Regions from separate parts of the Ornithinibacillus liuyingii genome, predicted to be linked through region 2. Evidence: a T-box and tRNA genes for the amino acid it is inferred to sense, from the RefSeq annotation. Region 2 holds a T-box; the other holds one or more tRNA genes.

Region 1 (3,418 bases), on a different contig from region 2:
TAAACCTACTGCAACAATAATTTGTGCAAGCTCGGAAGCAGATTCTATATTTAACATTTTATGCGCTAATTGTGAAATCGGATGTACACGAATCGCTCCACCTACTGTGCCAATAGACATTGGTAATTCTAATTCTCCTACCAAATTACCCTCCTGATCAACTGACCATTTCGTCATGGAACGATAACTTCCAAAACGTGATGCATAGGCATGAGCTCCCGCTTCAACCGCACGCCAATCATTACCAGTTGCAATGACAACTGGATCAATACCATTCATAATCCCTTTATTATGTGTTACTGCCCGATATGGGTCAGAGTCTGCGAATTCAAATGCATGCACTACACCATCACGCACTTCTTCACCAGAGTATTCGCCTGTAGCTAATAATTTAGGGGGGATAACACATGTTGCTTTTGCGATACAGCGATCAGCAAGATTAGATAAAATACGTAAGTATACTTTACCTGCCGTAAGCTCTTCGACTGTCGGAGCCAACGATTCAACCATAGTGTTAATAATATTCGCGCCCATTGCGTCACATGTATCAATATATAAATGTAATACAAGCATTGTTCCGTAGCTGGAATCAGGCGAATCATTTAGAATACGTACATCTAAATCCCTTGCTCCCCCACCTCTAGCTACAATGCTAGGATAAGCAGCATTAGCTGCCTCCATTAATTCATTTTTAGCTTCTAACAATACATTCTTTGCAGCATCGAAATCTGGACAACCAACTACTTGGATTTGTCCAATCATGACTCTATCTGAAGCTTCTGTTTTAAAACCACCTGCATCTCTTACAATTTTAGCAATGTGACTTGCAGAAGCGACAATTGATGGTTCCTCAACAACCATTGGTATTATATAGTCTTTCCCGTTAATTAAGAAGTTCAATCCTAAACCTAACGGAAGTGGGAATGTCCCTATAACATTCTCAATCATTTTATCTGCAGTATCGATTGGTAATGCCTCCTGTGATGTTAAGACGCTTAAGTCATCTTCAGATAGCTCAAGTGCCTCCTGCAACAGCTCTCTTCGTTCTTCAACTGTTCTTTTATAAAATCCAGGAATCCTAGAAGATCTCATACCAACCATCCTTTAATAGTATCTATTTATTTAGTAAGAACTTGTTTCATTCTTTATTTTAGATAAAGAATTACTCTATCTATTATGTTAAAAAACAGTATAAAATGCAAATAAAAAAAAGGTTACGAAAGAATCGCAACCTTGCATGATTTCACGTATTTATATGATGAGCCATGAAGGATTCGAACCTTCGACCCTCTGATTAAAAGTCAGATGCTCTACCGACTGAGCTAATGGCTCACATTATCAAGTGGTTCTAAGTTAGTTTGAGCCTTTTTAAAGTCGACCCCTGCATCTTCTAGCTTATTCAAGATGTGTATGCTTCGGGGTTACTCGTTGCTTATTCGGTGGGAGTATTGCTCGTTGCTCTACCGACTGAGCTAATGGCCCACATTATCAATTGGTTCTAAGTTAGTTTGAGCCTTTTTATATAATCGGCGGCTTCTTTGTGTTCCATAAATAAAAAAGTCCCAGAAAATAAAAAAAGCTGGGCTACCAGGATTCGAACCTGGGAATCACGGGACCAAAACCCGTTGCCTTACCGCTTGGCTATAGCCCAATAATCTAAATGGTGGAGGGGGGCAGATTCGAACTGCCGAACCCGAAGGAGCGGATTTACAGTCCGCCGCGTTTAGCCACTTCGCTACCCCTCCATATAGTTAACATATTAATATGTTTTTATACAAAAAAATGGTGCCGGCCAGAGGACTTGAACCCCCAACCTACTGATTACAAGTCAGTTGCTCTACCAATTGAGCTAGGCCGGCATGGTATTAACTCACCTATTCATTTTGTCACGTTTGCCTGATGACCCCTGTATCTCCCAGCATATTCATGGATGTGTATGCTTCGGGGTTACTCGTAGCTGATTCGGTAGAAGTATTGCTCGTTGCTCTACCAATTGAGCTAGGCCGGCATGGTGAAGAACTATCTAGGTTTAAATGGTGGAGGATGCAGGGCTCGAACCTGCGACCCCCTGCTTGTAAGGCAGGTGCTCTCCCAGCTGAGCTAATCCTCCACATGGTGACCCGTACGGGATTCGAACCCGTGTTACCGCCGTGAAAGGGCGGTGTCTTAACCGCTTGACCAACGGGCCAGTTCATTTATTTAACTTGTCTTAGCAGTCAACGAATTTTATTATATACAGATTTCCACACTTTGTAAAGAGAAAAATGATATTTTTTTATAAAAAAATTTTCTGCCCCGTAAAACCCTTGATACACAAGGGATTATCCCCCTAATAAAATTAATAAATTAAGAAATAAATTGGTTTTTCATTTAAAAAATGATAAATTATAGTTAGGTACTAATAGTTAATCACAATGGAGGTTCCAAATGACTGAACTATTAAAGGATAAAAACATTGTTGTTATGGGTGTTGCCAACGAAAGAAGTATTGCATGGGGTATTACAAAATCACTCCATAATGCTGGAGCAAACCTTATATTTACAAACAGGCAAGAAAGATCGTATAAAAAACTAACTAAGTTATTAGAACAAAATGATATCGAGGCTAAACTCATCGTTACTTGTGATGTTGCGGACGATGCAAGTATAAGCAACGCTTTTAATGAGATAAAAGAAAAGGTTGGGGTTATACACGGCCTTGTCCATGCCGTCGCATTTGCAAACCGCGATGAACTAAAAGGTGATTTCAGCGATACATCAAGAGAAGGATTTTTATTAGCACAGGATATTAGTGCATTTTCCTTAGTTGCTGTCACAAAAGCAGCAAAAGAACTAATGACTGAAGGTGGCAGTATCGTTACGCAAACATATTTAGGTTCTGAAAAAGTAATTCCTAACTATAATGTAATGGGAGTTGCCAAAGCCTCTCTAGAAGCAAGTGTTAGATACCTAGCCGAAGATGTTGGAAAACATGGTATTCGCGTAAACGCAGTATCTGCTGGACCTATTCGGACTTTAGCAGCAAAAGGGGTTTCTGGGTTTAACGAGAAACTAGGCATGGTGGAAGAAAAAGCACCTTTACGCCGTAATGTTGACCAGGATCAAGTTGGAGACGCTACCCTATTCTTTATCAGTGATCTTTCTCGTGGTGTAACCGGAGAGGTACTACATGTCGATTCAGGTTACCACATAATTGGTGGCTAATTTCACTAATCAATAATCAATCATAGACGCTTACTAAAAATGCTTTAGTAAGCGTTGTTTTCTATTTAGATAAGGATATACAGGGGGGATTTGAATGGGAGAGTGGTTTACTAGTAAGGCAGTATCATCTTTTCATTTATGGGGTATCCACCACCTATTCATGGTATTCTTATTTATTTTTGGAGCTGTATTATTACTATTTTGCTCCAACAAA
Region 2 (3,418 bases):
ATGCGAAACAAAATATATATGAAATGCAGTAGGAGCTGATTAATTATGAAAGCAATTATTTTTGATTTTGATGGTACATTAGCCGATTCTGGGGAATGTGGTTTTTTGGCTACACAGAAGGCATTTAAAGAATGCGAATTGCCCATTCCGACCAAAAAAGAGGTCGATTATTATATGGGGATTCCGATTGAACAATCTTTTCATGAAATGACAAGTCATACTTTGAACGAGGATCAATTTACTAAGCTATTACAACTTTTTCGCCAAGCTTATAAAACATTTGAGGAACAAACCATTACCGCTTTCCCACATATAGATGAAGTATTAAGCACTTTGCGTAAGCAAGGCTTATTACTATTTGTTGTTTCAAGTAAAAAGACAGATGTATTATATAGAAACTTACAAAAGCTACAGTTAGAACATTTTTTTACAGACTGGATCGGTTCCGATCAAGTAGAGCATTACAAACCACATCCAGATGGTATCTTAAAAATTGTTGAGCGATATTCGTTAAAAGTTACAGAATGCGCTATGGTTGGCGATGCGATTTTCGATATAAAAATGGGGAAAGCTGCAGGCTGTGAAACAGTAGCAGTAAATTGGGGTAGTCATTCCAAGGAACAATTGCTAAAAGAAGAACCGAGCTTTTTCGCTCATGAAGTAAAAGATTTATACCATTTAACAAATTTGAAATCAGTTGGGATGTAATTATTCAAAATACTCTTCAACAATCGGAGGGCGATTCTTCAAAACGAAGCAAAGGATCGCTTATCATTTATAGTAAATTGCGGGCAGGTTAATGTAACAAACATATATAAAGAAAAGGAGTTTAAATTGGATTGTTGCTTTTTTTAGAGATTCATTGTAATATTATATAAAAATCTAATTAGTTTGAAATATATTAGGCACTGATAAGGACATGAGTTACTTTTACGGTTTTCAGAGAGGGAAGAATATGCTGTGATCTTCCTAACTTAGGAAAGTAATTTACCACCTTTGAGCTGTATTGGTGAACCAAAGTATCCAATACCGTCTATGCTACGTTACAGCACCAAAGCCATACGTTATTGTTATATAACTTATGGGAAATTGGGTGGAACCACGAGTAAAACGCACTCGTCCCTTGTTATAGGGATGTGTGCGTTTTTTTATTTTACAATCATAAAAATAAAATTATTGCGATGATAAGGACATGAATTACTTTTACAGTTTCCAGAGAGGGAAGAATATTGCTGCGATCTTCCTAACTTAGGGAAGTAATTTACCACCTTTGAGCTGTATTGGTGAACCGAAGTATCCAATACCGTTTATGCTACGTTACAGCACCAGAGCCATAAGAATATAATTTAACTTATGGGAATTTGGGTGGAACCACGGATAACACAACACATTCGTCCCTTTTTATTAGGGATGAGTGTGTTTTTTTATTTAACCAAATCATAAAGGAGTGTAATGACTATGAGTGAAAACATGATAAGAATTAAATTACCAGATGGGCAGGTAAAGGAATTTCCGGTAGGTACTACTGTAGCGAAGGTAGCCGAGGGAATTAGCTCAAGTTTAAGAAAAAAAGCAGTTGTAGGGAAAGTTAATGATCAACTTGTAGATTTGAGTTATGAATTAAAAAAGGATGCAAGCCTTTCTATTTTAACTCTTGATTCTGAAGAGGGGTTAAATGTATTACGTCATACATCAGCACACGTTTTAGCACAAGCGGTCAAAAGATTATATGGCAATGCAAGATTGGGTATAGGTCCTGTTATTGAGGATGGGTTTTACTATGATTTGAAGTTAGAGCAAAGTTTGAATTTAGATGAATTAAATGCTATTGAAAACGAGATGAAAAAAATCATTAGTGAAAATTACAAAATCCAAAGAATCGAGGTTTCTTACGAAGAAGCCGAAAGTATATTTGTAGAAAACGATGAGCCATATAAAATTGAAATATTAAAAGGGCTTCCTAAAGATGAAAAAATTACTTTATATAAACAAGCAGAATTCATTGATCTTTGCCGTGGTCCGCATTTGCCCACTACAGGTTTAATAAAAGCAATCAAACTAACACGAGTTTCAGGTGCTTATTGGCGAGGTGATAGTAATAATGATGTTTTGCAACGAGTCTACGGAGTTGCGTTTAAAACTAAAAAGGATCTGGATGAACATTTGAGCTTTCTGGCTGAAGCAGAAAAGCGAGATCATCGTAAGTTAGGAAAACAACTAGAATTATTTATGTTCTCAGAGGAAGCACCGGGAATGCCTTTTTATTTGTCCAAAGGACAAATTGTAAGGAATGAATTAGAAAAGTTCTCTAGGGAAGTACAAAGTAGTGCTTTTTACGATGAAGTTCGTACACCTTACATGATGAATCAGAAACTATGGGAGAAATCAGGTCATTGGGATCACTATCATGAAAATATGTATTTTTCGGACGTAGATAACACAAAATTTGCTTTAAAACCGATGAATTGTCCGGGACATATGCTCATATTTAAAAATAACCTCTACTCATATAGAGATTTACCCATCAGATTGGCAGAGTTTGGTCAAGTTCATCGTCATGAATATAGCGGAGCATTAAATGGGCTGCTTAGAGTTCGTACATTTTGCCAAGACGACGCTCACATATTCGTCAGAGAGGATCAAATTGAAAGTGAAATTACACAGGTATTTAGATTAATTGACAAAGTTTATCAAACTTTTGGTTTTGAATATTCGGTTGAACTTTCGACTCGTCCTGAAGATTCACTAGGTGATGATGCTCTTTGGGAGATTTCTGAAACAGCATTAAGAAATGTGCTTGATAATCTTAATATTGATTATCAATTAAATGAAGGGGACGGGGCATTTTATGGTCCAAAGATTGATTTCCATATAAAGGATGCTTTGAAACGAAGTCATCAATGTGGAACAATACAGCTTGATTTTCAAATGCCTGAAAAATTTGACCTTACTTATGTGAATGAAAGAAATGAAAAGGTTCGTCCAGTTGTCATACATCGTGCAATTTTTGGTTCAATTGATCGTTTCTTTGGAATTTTAATTGAGCATTTTGCAGGAGCTTTTCCGTTATGGTTGGCACCGATACAGGTACAGATAATACCTGTCTCACAAGTTCATATGGATTACAGTTTAAAAGTTCAAAGGGAACTTAACCTATTGGGTGTGAGAGTAAAAGTTGACAATCGTAATGAAAAACTTGGGTATAAAATAAGAGAAGCACAGATACAAAAGATACCTTACATTGTAGTTATAGGGGATAAAGAAATGAAAGAAGATACAATAAATATTAGAAAATACGGAGAACAGCAGTCAAAGAGTGAACTATTAGATGAATTTAAAGATAAGGTTATTCAACAAATAAAGGAACGTAGACTTTAACTCAACAAGGAAAAAAAAGATGACAGATGCAGAGTGGGCT

What was found. The T-box of region 2 lies ahead of thrS (threonine--tRNA ligase). A T-box ahead of a tRNA ligase gene usually reads a tRNA of that ligase, here a tRNA-Thr.
Region 1: it has a tRNA-Thr gene. The T-box ahead of thrS (threonine--tRNA ligase) is inferred to sense a tRNA for this amino acid. The anticodon was not compared.

What each region holds. Positions count from the first base shown of each region.
Region 1 is NZ_JBPWOS010000010.1:183,121-186,538, forward strand. It holds gene ACSKT4_RS14770 (hydroxymethylglutaryl-CoA reductase, degradative) at 1-1,092, opposite strand, end outside; tRNA gene ACSKT4_RS14775 (tRNA-Lys) at 1,260-1,332, opposite strand; tRNA gene ACSKT4_RS14780 (tRNA-Gln) at 1,580-1,651, opposite strand; tRNA gene ACSKT4_RS14785 (tRNA-Tyr) at 1,662-1,745, opposite strand; tRNA gene ACSKT4_RS14790 (tRNA-Thr) at 1,784-1,859, opposite strand; tRNA gene ACSKT4_RS14795 (tRNA-Val) at 2,035-2,110, opposite strand; tRNA gene ACSKT4_RS14800 (tRNA-Glu) at 2,114-2,188, opposite strand; gene fabI (enoyl-ACP reductase FabI) at 2,428-3,204, shown strand; gene ACSKT4_RS14810 (YwaF family protein) at 3,299-3,418, shown strand, end outside.
Region 2 is NZ_JBPWOS010000003.1:19,742-23,159, reverse strand. It holds gene ACSKT4_RS04690 (Crp/Fnr family transcriptional regulator) at 1-32, shown strand, start outside; gene ACSKT4_RS04685 (HAD family hydrolase) at 46-708, shown strand; T-box leader at 900-1,127, shown strand; T-box leader at 1,173-1,402, shown strand; gene thrS (threonine--tRNA ligase) at 1,459-3,378, shown strand.